3 regions of the Streptomyces sp. NPDC091412 genome follow, and region 1 is predicted to be linked to each of the others. Evidence: riboswitches for the same ligand, from Rfam matches in the RefSeq annotation. Region 1 holds a riboswitch; each other region holds the start of a gene.
What was found. Region 1 has a riboswitch for cyclic di-AMP ahead of ACIQMV_RS18965 (M23 family metallopeptidase). Riboswitches for the same ligand answer to the same signal wherever they lie in the genome.

Region 1 (7,541 bases):
CGGGCTGCTCGGCACTCACCGGTGTGGAGGCCATCGCGAACGCCGTCCCCACCTTCCGCACCCCGAGGGCCCGGCGGGCGCAGCGCACCGAGGTCGCGCTCGGCGCGCTGCTCGGGGCCATGCTCATCGGGCTGTCGCTGCTCATCGGCAAGTTCCATGTCGCACCGAGCGGTACCAAGACCGTCCTGGCGCAGCTCACCGAGGCGTCCCTGGGCCACAACGCGGGCTTCTACGTGGTGCAGTTCGCCACCATGACGCTGCTCGCGCTCGCGGCCAACACCTCCTTCGGCGGCATGCCCGTCCTGGCCTCCCTGCTGGCCCGCGACAACCATCTGCCGCACGTCTTCGGGCTGCGCGCCGACCGGCAGGTCTACCGCTACGGCGTCGTCGTGCTCGCCGCCGCCGCCCTGGTCCTGCTGGTCGTGGCCGAGGGCGACACCCAGAAACTGGTGCCGGTCTTCGCCATCGGCGTGTTCATCGGGTTCACCCTCTCCCAGGCCGGCATGGTCCGGCACTGGCACCTGGACCGGGGCTCCGGATGGCGGTGGCGGGCGGCCGTCAACGGCCTCGGGGCACTGCTGACCTTCGCGGCCCTGGTCATCGAGCTGGTGTCGAAGTTCGGTGAGGGCGGCTGGCTGGTCTTCGCCGCGGTCGCGGTCCTGGTGGCCGTGTTCGAGTCGGTGCACCGCACGTACCGGCGTATCGGCGCGGCCCTGCACCTCGGCGAAGTCCCCGCACGGCCGGAGCCGTGCCACACGGTCGTCGTCGTTCCCGTCGGCGCCGTGAACCTGCTCACCAGCGAGGCCATCAGCGCCGCGCTGTCACTGGGCGACGAGGTCCGCGCCGTCACCGTCGTGCACCCCGAGGACCGTGACGCCCCCTCCGCCGACGAGGTCCACGCCGCCTGGAACGCCTGGCGGCCCGGTGTCCCCCTCACCGTGCTGCACAGCCGCACCCGTTCCCTGACCCGGCCCTTCGTCGACCATCTGCGCGCGCTGGCCGCCCAGGAGCGGCAGGACCGGATCGTGGTCCTCATCCCGGAGATGCACCTGCCCAGGCCCTGGCAGCGGCTTCTGCAGAACCAGCGCGGTGCCGTCCTGGACCGCGCCGTCCGCCGTCACACCGATGCCGTCATCTGCCGCCTCCGGTTCCGCATCCACCTCGGTCACTGACCCTCACCGGCCGGCGGCGGCCCTCCCGCTCCGCGTGCGCGGCTCCGCCACGGTGGGGCCCCGCCCGCGACCGGCGGGGTCGGTCACACTGGGAGCCAGTCCGCCGCCGAGAGAGAGGGCGTCGATGCCCCACCCGTACGTCCTGCTGTCCGCCGCCATCTCGCTCGACGGCTACCTGGACGACACCGGTCCCGAGCGCCTGCTGCTCTCCAGCCCCGCCGACTTCGACCGGGTCGACGAGGTGCGGGCGTCGGCCGACGCGATTTTGATCGGCGCCGGCACCCTGCGGGCCGACAACCCGCGGCTGCTGGTGAACTCCCCGGAGCGGCGGGCCGCCCGCCGTGCCGCAGGGAAGCCGGAGTACCCGCTGAAGGTCGCGGTCAGCGCCTCCGGCGAGCTGGACCCCGGGGCGCCCTTCTGGCACACCGGCGGCGAGAAGGTCCTCTACACGACCGACGAGGGCGCGCTGCGGCTGCGGCGTACGGGCCTGGCCGCCGATGTCGTGCCGCTGGGCGCCGAACTCGGCTGGCCCCGGCTGCTCGAGCACCTGCACGACGTGCGCGGGGTGCGCCGGCTCATGGTCGAGGGCGGCGGGACCATCCACACACAACTGCTCCAGCAGCAGCTCGCGGACGAGGTGCAGCTCGTGCTCGCCCCGCTGTTCGTGGGGGACACGGACGCGCCCCGGCTGTTCGGGCCCGGGACCTACCAGGGCGGGCGGCTGCGGCTGGTGGAGACGCGGACCATCGAGGACGTCGTCCTCGTGCGTTACGAGCCCACCGCTCCCGGCACCGCCGGCCGCGCCGTGCCCGCGGACCGGCACTGGCTCCGGCTCGCCTGCGCGCTGGCGGCCCAGTGCCCGCCGTCCCGGACCGCGTTCAGCGTGGGCGCCGTGGTGGTCGCCGCCGACGGGACCGAACTCGCCCGCGGGTACTCGCGGGAGGGCGGCGACCCGGTCGTGCACGCGGAGGAGGCGGCGCTGGCCAAGGTCGACCCGGCGGATCCGCGGCTGCCGGACGCCACGGTGTACAGCAGCCTGGAACCGTGCGCCCGCCGCGCCTCCCGGCCGCGTCCGTGCGCCCGGCTGATTCTGGACGCCGGGGTGCGACGGGTGGTGACGGCGTGGCGGGAGCCGGACACGTTCGTCGAGGGCGCCGACGGGACCGGGGTGCTGGTGGCGGGTGGCGCGGATGTCGTCGTGGTGCCGGAGTTCGAGGAGCGGGCCAGGGAGCCGAACCGTCATCTGCTCGGCTGAGCGGGGCCTCGCCGTACGCCCGGGAACCGTGTGACGGGCGGTGGAAGGTGAGGTGGGTGCGAGCAGCCTTCCGGATGGCATATACTGGTGACACAACGACGCGGGGTGGAGCAGCTCGGTAGCTCGCTGGGCTCATAACCCAGAGGTCGCAGGTTCAAATCCTGTCCCCGCTACTGAAGGCTCAGGGCCGGAATCCGATCAATGGATTCCGGCCCTGAGTGTTTCCCGGACACACGGCTCTCCTTCGAGATGCGGTCAACTCGCCCGGTTTTCGGTGGTCATGGACCGTAAGGTCGCGCCGGAAGGTTTAGCGATCAAGCCGAACGGCTTGGAATCCGAGCCCCGAGTCTATTAACGTTCGATAACGCAGCACGGTCGTCCCAGCCGTCACAAGAGGCGGCTCCGTGCGCGCACGCCGAATCCCGCAAGGGAACCGGGGAACCACCAACTTGGGGTGAATCGCGCGTAACCGCCGTGTACGCATGGCTTGTTTACGCGCGTAGGAGACCTTCCCGCTCCGAACCCGTCAGCTAACCCGGTAGGCGAGACGGAAGGAAAGGAGTGCGCCTTCGTGGCGTCCAACCCGCCTGCCCCGGAAGCCCCGTTCGCGCCGAGCCGGCAGCACGGAGAGACCTTCGGCTACGACAGCCGCCGCGCCGACGAGGGCCCCTGGGAGGAGTGGAACCCCACCGCGGAGTCCATCCGTCCCGTGCGCGGCCGGCACCGTGTCGCCAAGCAGCGCGGCGGCGGACTCGCCCGCAGCTCCACCGTTCTCGGTGTCGGCGTCATCGCCGCCGTCGGCGCGGGCGGCATGGCGAGCGCCAACAGCGGCAAGCCGCCGGTGTCCATCTCGCTGCCCGACCTGCCCTCCGTGGGCTCCCTGTTCGACGACTCCTCCAACGCCGCCCCCGTGGGCTCGGCGACGGCGCTCAGCGGCGTCGGCGTGACCGCCGCCGAGGCCGAGGAGGGCACCTCGGACGCCGGCGAGGTGCTGCGCAACCGGATCATGGCGCAGGCCGAGCAGCAGCAGGTCCAGATCGAGGCCAAGGCCCAGGCTGATGCCGAGGCCGCCGTCGCCAAGAAGGCCGCCCAGGAGGCGGCGAAGGCGCGGGAGACGGCCGAGGCCAAGGCCGCCGCCGAGAAGAAGAAGGCGGAGGAGGAGGCCAAGCGGAAGGCCGAGGAGGCCGCGCGGAAGGCCGAGGAGGCCCGGCTGGCCGAGCTGGCCAAGCAGTACGCGCTGCCCACCTCCTCGTACACGCTCACCTCCACCTTCGGCCAGGCCGGTTCCATGTGGTCCTCCGGCTACCACACCGGCCTCGACTTCGCCGCGCCCACGGGCACCCTGCTCAAGGCGATCCACACCGGCACCATCACCGAGGCCGGCTGGGCCGGCTCCTACGGCTACCGCACGATCCTCACCCTCGAGGACGGCACCGAGCTGTGGTACTGCCACCAGTCGTCGATCAGCGTCAGCGTCGGCCAGAAGGTCAGCACGGGCGACGTGATCGGCCGCGTGGGCGCCACCGGCAACGTCACCGGGCCCCACCTCCACCTGGAGGTCCACCCGGGCGGCGAGTCCACCGGAGTCGACCCGCTGGCGTGGCTGCGCGGCAAGGGCATCAACCCCTGACGAACATGGACCGGTCTCACCCTTGACGAGCCTGTGAGACCGGTTTGCGCAACCTTTGCGGCCGGATGCGGCCCGGTCCGGAATGGGCCGCTCCGGCGCGGTTGTTGATGTTGGACATGACTTCTCTACGCAAACTGGGTTCGTCCGATCTCGAGGTCTTCCCGCTCGCCCTCGGCGGCAACGTCTTCGGCTGGACCGCCGACCAGGAGCAGTCCTTCGCCGTCCTCGACGCCTACACGGCCGCCGGAGGCAACTTCGTCGACACCGCCGACTCCTACTCCGCGTGGGTGGAGGGCAACCAGGGCGGCGAGTCCGAGACGATCATCGGCAAGTGGATCAAGGAGCGCGGCAACCGCTCCGATGTCGTCATCGCCACCAAGGTCAGCCAGCACCCCGACTACCGGGGTCTGAGCGCCGCCAACATCAAGGCCGCGGCCGACGCCTCCCTCAGGCGCCTGGGCACGGACCACATCGACCTGTACTACACGCACTTCGACCAGCCGGAAGTCCCCGTCGAGGAGATCATCGGCGCGCTCGACGAGCTGGTCAGGGCGGGCAAGGTGCGGCACATCGCCGCCTCCAACATCTCCGCCGAGCGACTCCAGGAGTCCCTGGACTTCTCCGACCGCGAGGGCCTGGCCCGCTACGTGGCGCTCCAGCCGCACTACAACCTGGTCTCGCGCGACACCTACGAGGGCGGGCTGGAGAACGTCGCCGAGCGGTCCGGCCTGGCCGCCGTTCCGTACTACGCGCTCGCCTCCGGCTTCCTGACCGGCAAGTACCGGCCCGGTGCGACGGTGGACAGCGCGCGGGCGCAGGGCGCGGCCAAGCACCTCGAGACCGAGCGCGGCCAGAAGGTCCTCACGGCCCTGGACGAGGTCGCCCGGGCCCATGACGCCGAGGTCGCCACGGTGGCCCTGGCGTGGCTCGCCGCGCAGCCGACGGTGACCGCCCCGATCGCCTCGGCGCGGACGGTGGAGCAGCTCCCGGCACTGCTCGGGGTCGCGGAGCTGCGGCTGACGGAGGAGGAGCTCGGGAAGCTGACGCGGGCATCGGCGTAACGCCCGTCCCCCGGGCCGCTACGGCTGGGTCCGGTATGGGTTGTACGAGGGATACGGCGCCGCCGGTCCGTACGACCCGTACCCCAGCGGCCGCGGGTGCACCCCGTACACCCCGTAGCCCGGCCAGGCCGGCGCGGCCATGGGCGTCGTCATCCTGGCCGCGTGGTCCAGCGCGGGCTGCGCCACCTCCCGCCTGCGCCACAGCTCGTGCAGCAGCTCCCGCTCCCGTACGGCGAAGTCGGCGCCGGTCCGCCCCCGACGCCCGCGGTGCCGGAGGAACGCCAGCGAGGTCGCGTACGCCTCGTACTGGGCGACCGTGCGCGCCGCCGTCCTGCCGAGGTGGCGCCGGGCGTGGTCGCGGGCCAGTCTGCGCGCCCGCATGGAGGCCAGGGCGAACGGTTCGGCCGGGGTGAGCCATCCGGCGGCGGTGTACGCGGGCAGCTCCTCGCGCACGGTCCTCAGCTCGCGCTGCCGGGTCCAGACGACCAGCCAGGTCAGCAGCCCGAACGCGGGCACCATGAAGGCGGCGTACACCGCGAAGAAGCCGTACTCGCCGAAGGTCGCCGAGCCGTTCCACAGGGCGTGCATGCCCATCGCGAGCAGCAGCCCGGCCGGCGGCGGCAGCAGGCGGCGCAGGCGGCGGTTCCCGGACATCGCGGCGATGCCGAAGCCGATGCCGGTGAGCACGGTGAACATCGGGTGCGCGAACGGCGACATGATGACGCGGACGAAGAAGGTCGCCGCGGTGACGGAGGCGATGCCCCGGTCACCGGTGAGCTGGTCGGTGCCGAAGGCGTTGCCGAGGTAGAGGATGTTCTCGGTGAACGCGAAGCCGGTCGCGGTCACCCCGGCGATGACGACCCCGTCGACGATGCCGGTGAAGTCGCGTCTGCGGAAGAGGAAGACCAGCAGGACGGCGGCGGCCTTCGCGGACTCCTCCACGACCGGCGCTATCACGGTCGCGCCCAGGGTGTCCGCGCCCGCGGGATCGGCGGTCGCCGTGGCGATCCAGTGGGTGGCGAAGCTGTTGGCGACGATCGCGATCAGGGCCGCCGCGCAGGCACCCCAGGCGAAGGAGAACACCAGGTTCCGCCAGGGGCCGGGCTCGACCCGGTCCAGCCAGCGGAAGGCGGCCGTCAGCAGCGGTACGGGCAGCACCGCGAGCCCGAGCCCGACGAGGAACCCCTCGGTGCCGGTCTGCCGGCGCACGAGAGCGAGGATGACCAGCCCGGAGAGGGCGAGCAGGGTGACGAGGGCGCCGTACCTGACCCATCGCCGCTGCCACCAGTGCGCGTGGCGGGACGTGCCGCCGGGAGCGCCGGGAGGTGTCGGGTACGGGGGGCAGGTGACCACGGCATCGGCCCTCACGAGGTCACCTGGGCACGCGGCGGAAGAGCAGATCGTTCACCACATGACCCTTCTCCAGTCCCTGGCCCTCGAAACGGGTCAGCGGCCGGAAGCCGGGACGTGGCGCGAAACCGCCGTCGGCCTGGGTGTTCTCGAAGTCCGGGTGTGCCGTCAGCACGTCGAGCATCTGCTGCGCGTACGGCTCCCAGTCCGTCGCGCAGTGCACGACCGCTCCGGGCCTGAGCCGGGCGGCGGCCAGCGTCAGGAACTCCGGCTGGATCAGCCGCCGCTTGTGGTGCCGCTTCTTCGGCCAGGGGTCGGGGAAGTAGACGCGCAGCCCGTCGAGGCTGTCGGGGGCGAGCATCTCGCGCAGCAGGATGATGGCGTCGCCGTTGCCGACGCGGACGTTGCCGAGTCCGTGCCGGTCGGCGAGGCTCAGCAGGTTGCCCTGGCCCGGGGTGTGCACGTCGACGGCGAGGATGTTGGTGTCCGGGTCCTCGGCCGCCATCCGGGCGGTGGCCTCGCCCATCCCGAAGCCGATCTCCAGCACGACCGGGCGCGTGTTCCCGAACAGCTCGGCGAGGTCGATCACCCGCTGCCCGTCGATGTCCAGCCCCCAGGCCGGCCACAGCCGCTGCAACGCGTCCGCCTGTCCCGCGGTCACCCGGCTCCGGCGCGGCTGGAAGCTGCGGATCCGCCGCTCGAAGTGCGAGCCGGCCGGATCGGCCTTGGGCCCGTCGGGGAAGCGCGGCTCCCCCTTGGCCCGGGTGTGCCGCACGGACACGCCGGGCGTGTGCCGGGGCAGCTCACCGGGGGCGGGAGCCTGGGGGGTGTTCAGCGAGTCAGTCACAGTGGGAACGATTTTACGTGGGGCCGGCACGAACCAGCCCTCAAGGATGACGGGACCCGGTGCGCCCTTCATGCCGATGCCAGGACGGCGAGGGCCCTCCTCGCCACCTCGCGCCCGATCGGCAGCGAGGCGGTCGCCGCGGGACTGGGCGCGTTGAGCACGTGCACCGTCCGGGCGCCCTCCTGGATCAGGAAGTCGTCCACCAGCGTGCCGTCCCGCAGGACGG
Region 2 (7,541 bases), on a different contig from region 1:
CGCGCCGCCGCGCACACCGCGCGCGCGATCCGTGCCACGTCCACGTCACCGGTGACGTACGGCGGCATCGTGTACACCAGGTCACGGAACGGCCGCAGCCACACGCCCTCGCGCACGGCCGCCCGGGTGGCCGCCGCCATGTCCACCGCGTGGTCGAGCTGGACCACGCCGATGGCGCCCAGGACCCGTACGTCCCGCACTCCCGGCAGCTCCGCGGCCGGAGCCAGCCCGTCCCGCAGACCCGCCTCGATCCGCTTGACCTCCGTGCGCCAGTCCTGGCCGAGCAGCAGCCCGATCGACGCGCAGGCCACGGCCGCCGCCAGCGGGTTGGCCATGAACGTCGGGCCGTGCGCGAGCACCGGCACCTCGCCGCGCGAGATCCCCTCGGCCACCCGCGCGGTGCACAGCGTCGCCGCCATCGTCAGATAGCCGCCGGTCAGCGCCTTGCCCACGCACATCACGTCCGGAGTGACGTCGGCGTGCTCCGCCGCGAACAGGGCGCCGGTGCGCCCGAACCCGGTCGCGATCTCGTCGAACACCAGGAGCACGTCGTGCGCGTCGCACACCTCGCGCAGCACCCGCAGATAGGCGGGGGAGTGGAAGCGCATTCCACCCGCGCCCTGCACCACCGGTTCGACGATCACGGCGGCCAGTTCGCCGGCGTGCCGTTCGACCGTCTCCCGCAGATGGTCGGCGTACGCCTCCTCGTACTCGGCCGGCGGCGCGTCCGCGAAGACCTGACGCGGCAGCACACCGGTCCACAGCTCGTGCATCCCGCCCTCGGGGTCGCACACGGACATCGGCTGCCAGGTGTCCCCGTGGTAGCCGCCCCGCCAGGTCAGCAGCCGCCGCTTGTCCGGCCGGCCGAGCGAGCGCCAGTACTGAAGGCACATCTTGACCGCGACCTCGACCGACACCGAACCGGAGTCGGCGAGGAACACATGATCGAGGCCCTCTGGTGACATGTCGACAAGGAGCTTCGCGAGCCGGACGGCGGGCTCGTGCGTGAGCCCGCCGAACATCACGTGGCTCATCCGTTCCAGCTGACCCCGGGCGGCCTCGTTCAGCACCGGGTGGTTGTAGCCGTGGATCGCCGCCCACCACGACGACATGCCGTCGACCAGTTCGCCCGAGCCGTCCGCGAGTCGCAGCCGTACCCCGCTCGCCGACTCCACGACGAGCGGTTCGTGGCGGCCGGGCATGGGTCCGTACGGGTGCCACACGTGCCGCCGGTCGAGGTCCAGCAGCTCGGGCACGCCCGGGCCGGGCGTGGTGTGCGGTTCAGGCATTGGGCGCGAGGTCCGTTCCGGCGCCCCGGCGGCGTACGGAGACGAGATCCGTGCGCGGCTCGTTGCCCGTCGCGGCCGGTGCCGATGCCGGTTCCTCCGCCGGTGCCGCGGCGGGACCGCAGACCCCGCCACCCTGGTGCGATCCGCACCCCGGCCCCTCGTGCGATCCGCATCCCGAGCCTTCGTGGGACCCGCACCCCGTGCCGCCGTGGGACCCGCACCCGCCCCCGGCCGCCACCCGGTGCTCGGGCAGCGTCACCTGGTCGGCGCCCTCCACCTCGAACCCGGCGTCCGCGATCATCTCCAGGTCGGCCCTGCCCGCCTGGCCCTCGCTGGTCAGGTAGTCGCCGAGGAAGATCGAGTTGGCCAGGTGCAGCGCGAGGGGCTGCATGGTGCGCAGGTGCACCTCGCGGCCGCCCGCGATCCGCACCTCCACGTCGGGACAGACGAACCGGACCATCGCCAGGATCCGCAGGCAGCGCTGCGGGGTCAGGTTCCACTCCTTGGCGAGCGGTGTGCCCTCGAACGGGATCAGGAAGTTCACCGGAACGGAGTCCGGGTCCAGCTCGCGCAGCGAGAAGACCACGTCGACCAGGTCCTCGTCACTCTCGCCCATCCCGGCGATGAGCCCGGAGCAGGCGGACAGCCCGGCCGCGTGCGCCTTGTGCACCGTGTCCACCCGGTCGGCGTAGGTGTGGGTGGTGGTGATGTCGCCGTACGTCGCCTCGGAGGTGTTGAGGTTGTGGTTGTAGGCGTCGGCCCCGGCCTCGCGCAGCCGTTCGGCCTGGCCGTCGGAGAGCAGACCGAGGCAGGCGCACACCTCGACGCCCTCGTTCTGCTCCTTGATCGCCTTGATGGTGTCGGAGACCCGGTCCACGTCACGGTCGGTCGGACCGCGCCCGCTGGCCACCAGGCAGACCCGCTTCGCGCCGCCCGCCAGCCCCGCCGCGGCGGCCCTGGAGGCGTCGTCGGGCTTGAGCCAGGTGTACTTGAGGATGTCCGCCTTCGATCCGAGCCGCTGGGAGCAGTAGGAGCAGTCCTCGGGGCACAGGCCCGACTTGAGGTTGACGAGATAGTTGAGTTTCACCCGCCGGCCGAACCAGTGGCGGCGCACCTTCCCTGCCGCGGCCACCACGTCGAGCAGGTCGTCGTCGGAGGTGGCCAGTACGGCCAGAGCTTCCTCGCGGGTCGGCGACTCGCGCCGAAGCCCCTTGTCCACCAGCGTGTTCAGCAGGTTCATGAGAGCTGATCCTGTCCTACGGCCCGGTCCGCGGCCAAGGAGACTCCGCACAACGACGGGCGCATCGACATGTGGGTATTGCCACATCATGGGCGGCCGGCCCTGCCGCTAGGGTCTGTCCACTGCCTACAAAAGCCCCGGAGGACCCATGGCGTTCGGCTGGATCGAGGAGCAGGCGGACGCACGTCGCCGGGCCGGACTCGTACGGACCCTGCGGCCCCGCCCCGCCGACTCGCCGCTGCTCGACCTCGCGGGCAACGACTACCTGGGGCTGGCCCGCCATCCGGAGGTGACCGAGGGGGCCGCGGCCGCGGCGCGTACCTGGGGCGGCGGCTCCACCGGCTCCCGGCTGGTCACCGGCACCACCGAACTCCATGCCGAACTGGAGCGCGAACTGGCCGGATTCTGCGGTTTCGAGGCGGCGCTGGTCTTCTCCTCCGGATACGCCGCGAACCTGGCCGCGGTCACCGCGCTCGCGCCGCACGGCTCGCTCGTCGTCTCCGACGCGGGCAACCACGCCTCGCTCATCGACGGCTGCCGGCTGGCCCGGGGCACGACACAGGTCGTCGCGCACGCCGACCCGGACGCCGTGCGCAAGGCGCTCGGAACGCACGAGGGCCCGGCCGTACTCGTGTCGGACACGGTGTTCTCGGTCGACGGCGACGCGGCCCCGCTGGCGGAGTTCGCAGCGGTCTGCCGGGAGCACGGCGCCGGTCTCGTCGTCGACGACGCCCACGGGCTGGGCGTCCTGGGCGCGGGCGGCCGCGGCGCCGCGCACGCGGCCGGGCTGGCGGGCGCCGACGACGTGGTCGCCACGGCCACGCTGTCGAAGTCGCTCGGCAGCCAGGGCGGAGTCGTCCTCGGGCCCGGGCGGGTGATCGACCACCTGGTCAACGCGGCCCGGACGTTCATTTTCGACACCGGTCTCGCGCCCGCGGCCGCGGGTGCCGCCCTCGCGGCGCTGCGACTGCTGCGCCGCGAGCCGGAGCGGGCGGCACGCGCGCGTGCCGTGGCGGCCGAACTCCACGCACGCCTGACCGCCGCGGGCCTGGAGGCGGTGCGTCCGGACGCCGCGGTGGTCTCGGTGCGCGCGCCGTCCCCGGAGCGGGCCGTGCGATGGGCGGCCGACTGCCGGGCGGCCGGGCTGGCCGTGGGCTGTTTCCGTCCTCCTTCCGTGCCCGACGGCATCTCACGGCTGAGGCTGACCGCCCGCGCGGACCTCTCCGGGGCGCAGATCGAACGCGCTGTACGGGTGATCGGTGGAACACGACCATGAGTCGGCGTGACACGGCCGGGCACCACCAGGTGTGGATATGACCGGATTGTCCGTCAGGTGCGGTGTGCCGCGGCCGTGAAGCCTGCCCAGCTCGCGGGGGAGAAGAGCAGCGCGGGACCGGCCGGGGCCTTGGAGTCGCGCACGGCGAGCAGCCCGGCCCACGGTCCCGTGGCGGGCCGGGCCGTCTCGACGCAGTTGTTGGCTCCCGTGCTGTAGCTGCTGCGCAGCCAGCGCACGCCGTGCAGATCGGTGGTGGAAGGTACGTGCCGAGGCGGAGTGGACATGGGGCCTCCTTACGCGGTACGCGGTTGTGCGCCGTCAGGGGGTCTGGCGTATCCCGGCGATGAAGTCCAACGAGTCCTCGGGCGAGAGGGCGTGGATCCGCAGGGTGTCGAAGGCCTCGGCGTAGGCCTCTAGGTCTTCTTTCCGCTCGAGGTGGAGGCTACTCGTCAAGTGGTCGAGAACCACCACGTTCAGATCGGAAGTGTTCGAAAACGAGAAGATAACGAAAGGGCCGGTGATCCCGATGTGCGCGCCGGCGGCGAACGGCAACACCTGGAGCCGTACTTGGGGCAGCCGGGCCGCCTCCGTCAGCCGCTCCAGCTGCCGCCTCATGACCTCGGGCCCGCCCACCTCCCTGCGCAGCACCGCCTCGTCCAGCACCGCGTCGAGCTCCAGCGGCGGTCGCGAGCGCAGCACGTCCTGGCGGGCCAGCCGCACCTCCACCAGCGCGTCCAGCCGGTCCTCGTCGAGCCCGTCCACCGCGGCCCGGGTGACCGCGCGGGCGTACTCGGGTGTCTGGAGCAGTCCGGGAACGACCGAGGTCTCCAGGGTGCGCATCCTGCTCGCCTGCGACTCCAGGCTGATGAAGTCCCGATAGGTCGGCGGCAGCACTCCGCGATAGGCGTGCCACCAGTGGTGCCGGTCGCCGCCGTCGTCCAGCCCCGCGAGCACCAGGAGCAGCTCGCGCAGCTGGGTGTCGTGGACCGCGTACGCGTCCAGGAGCGAGCGCACGTCGGCCGGTTTCACCCCGCTGGTGCCGGTCTCGATCCGGCTGACCTTCGACTGGTGCCAGCCGACCAGGCGGGCCGCCTCACCGCTGGTGAGACCCGCGCCGGTGCGCAGCGCGCGCAGTTCGGCGCCCAGCTTCCGGCGGCGCACCTCGGGACCGTGCTGCATGGGCTACTCCCTCGCTCCCTCTGAACGCTCCACGCGACCCGCTCCGGATACGGTCTGCCGTCGCAGAGTTCACCGCATCGAGCGACAGATATATGCATATCTCGGTGGATCGCCACCGAGACCGGAGAGGTGATGGCAGTCTGACGGCGAAGCACCAGTGCGGGACCGTACTCGAACCATCCGCCAATTGTCGGACTCCGGCCCCGTGGGAAAGGGACGACCTCGCCATGGCAGACCATCTGGAAGCATCCGTCACTCTGCCGAGCGATCCCGCCTCGGTCTGTGCGGCCCGTGCCTATGTGGCCGGCACGCTCGCGGAGTGGGGCCTGCCGCCGTCCACGGACACCGCCGAGACGGTCCGGCTCATCGTGTCCGAACTCGCCACCAACGCCGTACAGCACACTTTGGGGCAGTCACCCACCTTCACGGTGGACCTCGTCCTCGTGCGTGACGAACGACTGCGCATCGGGGTCACCGACAGCCACCCCCGGTTCCCGAAACGCCTGCCGGCCGCTGTCCAGCAGGACAACGGCCGGGGCATGGTGATCATCCGGTGGCTCACCGCCGAGTGCGGCGGCAGACTGACCGTGCGGCCGACCCGGGAGGGCGGCAAGACGGTCTGCATCGAACTTCCGTGGACGGTTCCCGCCCGCCCCGTGACTGCCGCGGGTCAGGAACCGTAGGAACGTGCGGTGGCGACGTCGAAGCTCCGCCACCGCACGGCACCGCACTGCGGCCGGGTCAGCTCACCCGGCCGTACCAGACGCTCTTCGTCCAGATCTTCTGGAGCTTCACCACGTCCCCGGTCTTCGGAGCGTGCCAGATCTTGCCCTTGCCGGCGTAGATGCCCACGTGGTAGACGCGCGAGCCCGAGTGGAAGAACACCAGATCCCCGGCTCGGCGGCTGCCCGCGGAGATGTGCCGGCTGTTGTTGTACTGCTGTGCGGCCGTGCGGGGCAGCTTCTTGCCCGCCCTCTTGAACGAGTACAGCGTGAGCCCGGAGCAGTCGAACCTCCGCGGCCCCGTGGCGCCCCACTGGTAGGGCGACCCCTGCTTGGACGCCGCGATCCGCAGCGCCGTGTTCGCGGTGGTCACGGCCGAGGCCTCGGAGGCCACACCCGGGACCACGATCGAGCCGCCCACGGCGGCCAGGGTCAGGGCCGAGGCCGTGCCGGCCCGGGCCATCAGCGACGGGACACGATTGAGCGCAGTCATGCGCAACCCTTCGTCAGCCGCCTGTGAAGGATGACCTGTCGGATTCGGGCTGGCGAAGTTGCCCGGCCGCGTTGTCGCGGCTTCACCCCAAGGGCTGCTCGGACCGGCCATGGCGTGACCGTTCCGGCGACCCGTCGTGCTTGGGTCCTCCACTCCTGCCGATCCACTCCTGTCGACCGGTCATCCGGGCGGCGGCAGGACTCGGCGTCCGCCCGGACCGCCCCGCCGTTGTGGCGGGGGCTTGTCGTCAGACAGGGATCTTCACCTACGGATGTCCGAAAATCCCAATGGAACCGCGTGTTTGTGTTGTTACTCACCACGCGCCCGTTCGGGTGGACACCCTCGCGATCGAACGGTTGCCCCCGCCCGCGACGACCCCCGGACCAGCAGCGGAGCACCTCATTCCGCCATCCGTGGAGGCGTGTTGCGCGACTGCGGCGGTCCCGAAAAAGGAGCTGAACCTACACCGAAAGGCGGTCGGTCATTCGGGGCGATTTCACCCCGTGTCCAGACAGATGGGCCCCTTTTCCCGCCGAGACCGCGGCTGTGGACGACGTCAACTTCCGCAGTCGGGGGGAAGGGTGACACGGGCCGTGCGCCGCTCGCCGTCCAGCACTCACAGAGCCCGGGCCGGAGTGTCCGCGTGCGGCTCGGTCTCGCCCCGCCGGTGCATCAGTGCCCGGGTGCCGCGCAGCTCCACCGCCCTGCCGGCGAGCGCCTGGGCGGCCCTCGGGGCCCGGTAGGTGTCTCCGGGCCGTCCCGGGTTGACGCGGCCCAGCAGGTCGGCCGGCTCCAGGTGACGGTCGATCAGCTCCGCCTCGGCGCGGGTCGGCGCCGGCAGGGGTGGCGGCTCGGGTGGCGGCATCGGCGGCTCACCCCGCGTCCGGCGCGGTGCGCGTGGCTCCGCGGTTCGGGAGGATTCGGTCAATCAGTCCATATGTCAGGGCCTCTTGCGCGTCCAGCACCTGCTCCCGCTCCAGGTCGGTCCGCACCTGCCGCACGGACCGCCCGGTGCTCCGCGCGAGCAGCTCCTCCAGGCGGGCGCGCATCCGCGTCAGCTCGTCCGCCTGGACCGCCAGGTCGGACGCCTGGCCCCCGACCGGCTCGGGCGGTGACGGCTGCCGCAGGACCACGCGGGCGCCGGGCGGCGCGTACCGCTTGCCCGGGGTGCCCGCGGCCGGCAGCGCCGCCGCGGACGCGACGGCCTGGCCCAGTCGGATCGTCTCCACGTCCAGCACACGTACCGCATCGTGTCGTGGACGGCCGGCGTCGTGCTAGAACGAGCCGCCGGGCGAGTTGATGCAGAGCGAGATGTCCCGTCCGGGCGTCCGGTGCTCCAGGT
Region 3 (7,541 bases), on a different contig from region 1:
TCTTGGCGATCACCTTCTCCGGGCCCACGGAGAAGGGCAGCTCGGTGACCACCAGCCCCTTGCGGCGCGCCGTCACGGTCTCCACCGAGACCGTCGCGCGGATCTTGAAGGTGCCGCGGCCGGTCTCGTAGGCGTCCCTGATCCCGGACAGGCCGACGATCCGGCCGCCCGTGGGCAGGTCCGGACCCGGGACGTGTCGCATCAGGGCGTCCAGGTCCGCGTTGGGGTGGCGGATCAGGTGGCGGGCGGCCGCGATGACCTCGTTGAGGTTGTGCGGGGGCATGTTCGTGGCCATGCCGACGGCGATGCCCGAGGAGCCGTTCACCAGCAGGTTCGGGAAGGCGGCCGGCAGGGCCACCGGCTCCTGCTCCTGGCCGTCGTAGTTGGGGGAGAAGTCGACGGTGTCCTCGTCGATGGACTCCGTCATCAGACTCGTGGCCTCGGCCATCCGGCACTCGGTGTACCGCATGGCGGCCGGCGGGTCGTCGTTGCCCAGCGAGCCGAAGTTGCCGTGGCCGTCGACGAGCGGGACACGCATCGAGAAGGGCTGGGTCAGGCGCACCAGGGCGTCGTAGATCGACGCGTCGCCGTGCGGGTGCAGCTTGCCCATGACCTCGCCGACGACGCGCGCGCACTTCACGTAGCCGCGGTCGGGGCGAAGCCCCATCTCGTTCATCTGGTAGACGATGCGGCGGTGCACCGGCTTGAGTCCGTCCCGGGCGTCCGGCAGGGCGCGGGAGTAGATGACCGAGTACGCGTACTCGAGGAAGGAGCCCTGCATCTCGTCGACGACGTCGATGTCGAGGATCCGCTCCTCGTACGAGTCGTCGGGCGGCGGGGTCTTCGTGCTGCGGCGGGCCATCGCTGCCGGCTCCTTGCTGAAGCGTGACGGGATCTGACGCGGACCATTGTGGACCGCGCGACCGACAACGCGGACCACGCCCCGTCCCCACAGGGCCGTTCCGCGATCCCGTCCCGCCTCCGGGGGCCCTCCTGCCGTCGGCTGCCGCGCCCTTGTCCGTCCCGTGGTCCCTGAGGGCGGTGGTGCTTCTGTGGCGCGTGCGAAGCCCCTTCACATCCCGCTCTGCTGCCCTGCCGCCGTGGCGCGTGGCTTTCCGTCTCGCTCTCGGCGTACGGGTCGTGGGAACTTCGCCAGGGATCCACACGCTTGCATACAGTGGCAGGACCGGTAGGAAAAGGGCGGTTCGCAGACCGCCCACGCGATCGAAGGGACGTACATGCCCATGGGTCACACGGCCGCAGCCGAGGCAGACTCCGGCGGCCTGACAGCGACCGAGCACCGCCTGGCCAACGGCCTGCGCGTGGTGCTCTCCGAGGACCACCTGACCCCGGTCGCGGCGGTGTGCCTCTGGTACGACGTCGGCTCGCGCCACGAGGTCAAGGGGCGTACAGGCCTGGCTCACCTTTTCGAGCACCTGATGTTCCAGGGCTCCGCCCAGGTCAAGGGCAACGGCCACTTCGAGCTGGTGCAGGGCGCGGGCGGCTCGCTCAACGGCACCACCAGCTTCGAGCGCACCAACTACTTCGAGACCATGCCCGCCCACCAGCTGGAGCTCGCCCTCTGGCTGGAGGCCGACCGCATGGGCTCGCTGCTCGCGGCCCTGGACGACGAGTCCATGGAGAACCAGCGGGACGTCGTCAAGAACGAGCGCCGCCAGCGTTACGACAACGTCCCCTACGGCACCGCCTTCGAGCGGCTGACCGCCCTCGCCTACCCGGAGGGCCACCCGTACCATCACACGCCGATCGGGTCGATGGCGGACCTGGACGCGGCCACCCTGGAGGACGCGCGCGCGTTCTTCCGCACGTACTACGCGCCCAACAACGCCGTCCTGTCGGTCGTCGGTGACATCGACCCGCAGCAGACGCTCGCCTGGATCGAGAAGTACTTCGGCTCCATCCCGTCCCACGACGGCAAGCCCGAGCCCCGCGACGGCTCCCTGCCCGAGGTCATCGGCGGGCAGCTGCGCGAGGTCGTCGAGGAGGAGGTCCCGGCCCGCGCCCTGATGGCCGCCTACCGGCTCCCGCACGACGGCACGCGCGCGTGCGACGCGGCCGACCTGGCGCTCACCATCCTCGGCGGCGGCGAGTCCTCCCGGCTCTACAACCGGCTGGTGCGCCGCGACCGTACGGCCGTCGCGGCCGGCTTCGGACTGCTGCGGCTGGCCGGCGCGCCCTCCTTGGGCTGGCTGGACGTGAAGACCTCCGGCGACGTCGAGGTCCCCGTCATCGAGTCGGCCATCGACGAGGAGCTCGCCCGGTTCGCCGAACAGGGCCCGACGGCCGAGGAGATGGAGCGCGCCCAGGCCCAACTGGAGCGCGAGTGGCTGGACCGTCTCGGCACGGTCGCCGGCCGCGCCGACGAACTGTGCCGCTACGCCGTCCTGTTCGGCGACCCGCAGCTCGCCCTGACCGCGGTCAAGCGCGTCCTGGAGGTGACGCCCGAGGAGGTCCAGGAGGCCGCCGAGTCCCGCCTGCGCCCCGACAACCGCGCGGTGCTCGTCTACGAGCCGACCGCCGCCGACGTGCAGGACGACGACCGGGACGCGGACGCCGCGGCCACCGACGAGACCGAGGAGGCGGCGAAGTGACCGAGCTCGCCACGATGGAGTTCCACCCCCAGCCCCGGGCCGGCGCGGCCAAGCCGTGGGCGTTCCCCGCGCCCGAGCGCGGGACGCTGGACAACGGCCTGACGGTGCTGCGCTGTCACCGCCCCGGCCAGCAGGTCGTCGCCGTGGAGGTGCTGCTGGACGCGCCCCTGGAGGCGGAGCCGGCCGGCCTGGACGGCGTCGCCACGATCATGGCGCGGGCCTTCTCCGAGGGCACCGACAAGCACTCCGCCGAGGAGTTCGCCGCCGAGCTGGAGCGCGCGGGCGCCACCCTCGACGCGCACGCCGACCACCCCGGCGTACGGCTGAGCCTGGAGGTCCCGGCCTCCCGTCTGGCCAAGGGGCTCGGCCTGCTGTCCGACGCCCTCAGGGCGCCCGCGTTCGCCGACTCCGAGGTCGAGCGGCTGGTGCGCAACCGGCTCGACGAGATCCCGCACGAGCTGGCCAACCCGGCCCGCCGCGCCGCCAAGGAGCTGTCCAAGGAGCTCTTCCCGGCCGGCTCGCGCATGTCGCGTCCGCGCCAGGGCACCGAGGAGACGGTCGTCACCATCGACTCCGCGGCCGTCCGCTCCTTCTACGCCCGGCACGTGCGCCCGGCCACGGCCACCGCCGTGGTCGTCGGCGACCTCACCGGCGTCGACCTCGACGAGCTGCTGGACCGGACCCTGGGCGCCTGGACCGGTTCGCCCGCCAAGCCGCGGCCCGTGCCGCCGGTGACCGCCGACGACACCGGCCGCGTGGTCATCGTGGACCGGCGCGGCGCCGTGCAGACGCAGCTGCTCATCGGCCGGATCGGCCCCGACCGGCACGACCGCGTGTGGAGCGCCCAGGTGCTCGGCACCTACTGCCTCGGCGGCACCCTCACCTCCCGCCTGGACCGCGTCCTGCGCGAGGAGAAGGGCTACACCTACGGGGTGCGGGCGTTCGGCCAGGTGCTGCGCTCGGCCCCCGACGGGTCGGGCGCCGCGATGCTCGCCATCAGCGGCTCGGTCGACACCCCGAACACCGGCCCGGCCCTGGACGACCTGTTCACGGTGCTGCGCAAGCTCGCCGCCGAGGGCCTCACCGACGCCGAGCGGGACGTCGCCGTGCAGAACCTCGTCGGCGTGGCGCCGCTGAAGTACGAGACGGCCGCCGCCGTGGCCGGCACGCTCGCCGACCAGGTCGAGCAGCACCTGCCCGACGACTACCAGGCGACGCTCTATCAGCAGCTCGCCGCGACCGGCACGGTGGAGGCGACCGCGGCCGTCGTCAACGCGTTCCCGGTGGACCGGCTGGTGACGGTCCTCGTCGGTGACGCGGCGCAGATCAGGGAGCCGGTCGAGGCCCTGGGCGCCGGCCGGGTCACCGTCGTCGCGGCCGAGTAGAGGTACCACCTCGTTGCCGCCGCCGTCGCACGCGCGACGAACGGCACACGCGCACGTGGGGCCCTGGTGACCGAAGCGTCACCAGGGCCCCACGATGTCCGAATTGAGGGGGAGGTTGCCTGTCTGCCCTGTGGTATGCGCTACAAAACTTCTGATCCGTTTGGGAATTGAAAGCGGCCCCGTTTAGCGTCGGTGCGGCTGTTCGTCGGGCAGTGCGCCGCGTCCGCGGCACCGGACAGTCATCGCCGAGTCCCCGTACGGCGTGAGCCAGGGGAGCCGGGGACCCACCGTCCCTGGGGTGAATCGGACACCCGCGCATGCCGCGAGGGGGCCGTAGGAGACCTTCCTGCTCCGAACCCGTCAGCTAACCCGGTAGGCGACAGGGAAGGAAAGGACCCACGTCTCCATGGCGTTCACCCGCGCCGCCGGGAAGCACCGCCGGCCGAGCCGGATGCACCGCACCACCGCCCGCGCGGCGGGCGTCGCGGCCCTGGCCACCACCGGCGTCATCGGCACCCTCGCCGCCCCGGCCCTCGCCGCGGAGGCCCCCGCGCCCGAGGACACCGGCCTCACCCCGGTCGTCACCATGGGCGACAGTGTCGCCGAGAAGATCGACGCCCAGGCCGTCGCCCAGCACAGGGCCGCCGCGCGCAAGCAGGCCGAGGAGGCCGCGCGCAAGAAGGCCGCGGAGGAGCGCGAGGCCAAGGCGCGCGCCGCCCGTGAGGCAGAGCGCGAGCGTCTCAACGCCTTCGTGACGCCGATCCTCGACTCCTACATATCGACCGGCTACCGCACCGGCGGCTCCCTGTGGTCCTCCGGCACCCACACCGGCATCGACTTCCACGCCGCCAGCGGCACCACCGTCCACGCGGTCGGCATCGGCACCGTCGTCGAGACCGGCTGGGGCGGGGCGTACGGCAACCAGGTCGTGATCAGGATGGCCGACGGCATGTACACCCAGTACGGGCACCTGTCGTCCATCGGGGTCTCGGTGGGCCAGCAGGTCATCCCGGGCCAGCGGATCGGCCTGTCCGGCGCGACCGGCAACGTCACCGGACCGCACCTGCACTTCGAGGCCCGTACGTCCCCGGACTACGGCTCCGACGTCGACCCCGTGGCCTACCTCCGCAAGCACGGCGTCAGCGTCTGACCCGCCGCGTCTGCGCACCGCGCGGCGCGCCACGCGACACTCCCGAAGCCCCGGCTCCCGAGCCGGGGCTTCCGGTATTCCCGGCCGTGTTCCGTTCCCGTGTTCCCGTGTTCCGGTGTTCCGGTGTTCCGGGGCCCGCCGGGCACGGCGAAGCCGTGCCACCCGGACCGGGCGGCACGGCTTGGGCGCTGGACCGGACCTGCCGGTCAGACGGTCTCGGGAAGCTCCCCGAGCCCCTCGGCGACCAGCTTGGCCAGCCGGTCCAGCGCGGCGTCCGCGCCATCGGCGTCGGAGGCCAGGACGACCTCTTCGCCGCCCTCGGCGCCGAGGCCGAGCACGGCCAGCATGGAGGCCGCGTTGACGGGCGTCCCGTCGGCCTTGGCGATCGTCACGGGGATGCCTGCGGCCGTGGCGGCCCGGACGAAGATGGAGGCGGGGCGGGCGTGGAGGCCCTCGGCCCAGCCGACGTTGACGCGGCGCTCAGCCATGTGTTGCTGCCCTTCGGGTGATCAGGGTTGTCTAGACCAGTTTTCCACACGTGGAGCGAGCCCGGAGCGGGGGTGTGCCCCGCTCCGGGTGGCGTCGGACCGCGGCCTCGGTCCGACGTGTGTCCTCCACAGACTGCCTCGCGCCGGTGTCGGACGCGAGCCGTACGCTGGGCCCCATGCAGACCTCGCCGGACCGGCACGAGTACCCCGCCCACTGGGAGGCCGACGTGGTGCTGCGCGACGGCGGCACCGCACGGATCCGCCCCATCACCGCCGATGACGCCGGCCGTCTGGTCAGCTTCTACGAACAGGTGTCGGACGAATCCAAGTATTACCGCTTCTTCGCGCCCTACCCGCGCCTCTCCGCGAAGGACGTCCACCGCTTCACGCACCACGACTTCGTGGATCGGGTGGGACTCGCGGCCACGGTCGGCGGCGAGTTCATCGCCACCGTACGCTACGACCGCATCGGCGCGGACGGCATGCCCGCCTCGGCGCCCTCCGACGAGGCCGAGGTCGCCTTCCTGGTGCAGGACGCCCACCAGGGACGCGGGGTCGCCTCCGCGCTCCTGGAGCACATCGCGGCCGTCGCCCGTGAGCGCGGCATCCGGCGCTTCACCGCCGAGGTGCTTCCGGCCAACACCAAGATGATCAAGGTGTTCACGGACGCCGGGTACATCCAGAAGCGCAGCTTCGAGGACGGCGTCGTACACCTGGAGTTCGACATCGAGCCGACCGACCGCTCGCTGGCCGTGCAGCGCGCACGGGAGCAGCGGGCCGAGGGGCGGTCGGTACGGCGGCTCCTGGTGCCCGGCTCGGTCGCCGTCATCGGAGTGGGCCGCACGCGCGGCGGCGTGGGCCGCAGCATCCTCGACAACATCCGCGACGCCGGGTTCACGGGCCGGCTCCACGCCGTGAACCGGGCCTTCGGCGAGGACTGCCAGGAGATCGACGGGGTGCCCGCCCACCGCTCGGTGCGGGACATCGACGGGCCCGTGGACCTCGCCGTCGTCGCCGTGCCGGCCGAGCGCGTCCCGGACGCCGTCACCGAGTGCGGCGAGCACGGGGTGCAGGGGCTCGTCGTGATCTCCGCGGGCTACGCGGAGAGCGGCCCCGAGGGACGTGAGCGGCAGCGCGCCCTGGTGCGGCAGGCGCGCACGTACGGCATGCGGATCATCGGGCCCAACACCTTCGGGATCATCAACACCTCGCCGGACGTCCGGCTGAACGCCTCGCTCGCCCCCGAGCTGCCCCGGCCCGGCCGCATCGGGCTGTTCGCCCAGTCCGGGGCCATCGGCATCGCCCTGCTGTCCCGGCTGCACCGGCGCGGCGGCGGGGTCACCGGGGTCACGGGCGTGTCGACCTTCGTGTCGGCCGGCAACAGGGCGGACGTCTCCGGCAACGACGTCATGCAGTTCTGGTACGACGACCCCGACACCGACGTCGCCCTGATGTACCTGGAGTCCATCGGCAATCCGCGCAAGTTCACCCGCCTGGCCCGGCGTACGGCGGCGGTGAAGCCGCTGGTCGTGGTGCAGAGCGCGGGCTCCGCCCCGCAGGGGCACGCGGTACGGGCGACGCGGCTGCCGCACGCGACGGTGTCCGCGCTGCTCCGGCAGGCCGGCGTGATCCGGGTCGACACCATCACCGAACTGGTCGACACCGGCCTGCTGCTCGCCCGGCAGCCGCTGCCGCCGGGGCCGCGGGTGGCGATCCTCGGCAACTCCGAGTCGCTGGGAGTGCTGACCTACGACCGCTGTCTCGCGGAGGGGCTGCGCCCCCAGCCGCCGCGGGACCTGACGACGGGGGCCTCGGCGGAGGACTTCCGGGTCGCGCTGTCCCGGGCGCTCGCCGACGAGACCACCGACGCGGTGGTCGTCACGCTGATACCGGCGCTGGGGGAGGG

Region 2: another riboswitch for cyclic di-AMP. It lies ahead of ACIQMV_RS26130 (C40 family peptidase); the one in region 1 lies ahead of ACIQMV_RS18965 (M23 family metallopeptidase).
Region 3: another riboswitch for cyclic di-AMP. It lies ahead of ACIQMV_RS07915 (M23 family metallopeptidase); the one in region 1 lies ahead of ACIQMV_RS18965 (M23 family metallopeptidase).

Annotation. Positions count from the first base shown of each region.
Region 1 covers NZ_JBIVTV010000006.1:381,610-389,150, forward strand. The annotation lists gene ACIQMV_RS18950 (APC family permease) at 1-1,172, shown strand, start outside; gene ACIQMV_RS18955 (dihydrofolate reductase family protein) at 1,297-2,427, shown strand; tRNA gene ACIQMV_RS18960 (tRNA-Met) at 2,527-2,600, shown strand; cyclic di-AMP (ydaO/yuaA leader) riboswitch at 2,831-2,987, shown strand; gene ACIQMV_RS18965 (M23 family metallopeptidase) at 2,999-4,057, shown strand; gene ACIQMV_RS18970 (aldo/keto reductase) at 4,174-5,118, shown strand; gene ACIQMV_RS18975 (PrsW family intramembrane metalloprotease) at 5,137-6,471, opposite strand; gene trmB (tRNA (guanosine(46)-N7)-methyltransferase TrmB) at 6,491-7,315, opposite strand; gene lhgO (L-2-hydroxyglutarate oxidase) at 7,384-7,541, opposite strand, start outside.
Region 2 covers NZ_JBIVTV010000012.1:124,959-132,499, reverse strand. The annotation lists gene ACIQMV_RS26160 (adenosylmethionine--8-amino-7-oxononanoate transaminase) at 1-1,289, opposite strand, end outside; gene bioB (biotin synthase BioB) at 1,282-2,529, opposite strand; gene ACIQMV_RS26150 (8-amino-7-oxononanoate synthase) at 2,678-3,805, shown strand; gene ACIQMV_RS26145 (DUF397 domain-containing protein) at 3,859-4,089, opposite strand; gene ACIQMV_RS26140 (helix-turn-helix domain-containing protein) at 4,124-4,984, opposite strand; gene ACIQMV_RS26135 (ATP-binding protein) at 5,212-5,667, shown strand; gene ACIQMV_RS26130 (C40 family peptidase) at 5,726-6,199, opposite strand; cyclic di-AMP (ydaO/yuaA leader) riboswitch at 6,203-6,416, opposite strand; gene ACIQMV_RS26125 (hypothetical protein) at 6,816-7,064, opposite strand; partial or broken gene ACIQMV_RS26120 (ATP-dependent Clp protease proteolytic subunit) at 7,072-7,541, opposite strand, start outside.
Region 3 covers NZ_JBIVTV010000003.1:10,232-17,772, forward strand. The annotation lists gene ACIQMV_RS07900 (DNA topoisomerase (ATP-hydrolyzing) subunit A) at 1-862, opposite strand, end outside; gene ACIQMV_RS07905 (M16 family metallopeptidase) at 1,239-2,612, shown strand; gene ACIQMV_RS07910 (M16 family metallopeptidase) at 2,609-3,997, shown strand; cyclic di-AMP (ydaO/yuaA leader) riboswitch at 4,231-4,391, shown strand; gene ACIQMV_RS07915 (M23 family metallopeptidase) at 4,404-5,147, shown strand; gene ACIQMV_RS07920 (HPr family phosphocarrier protein) at 5,354-5,635, opposite strand; gene ACIQMV_RS07925 (GNAT family N-acetyltransferase) at 5,812-7,541, shown strand, end outside.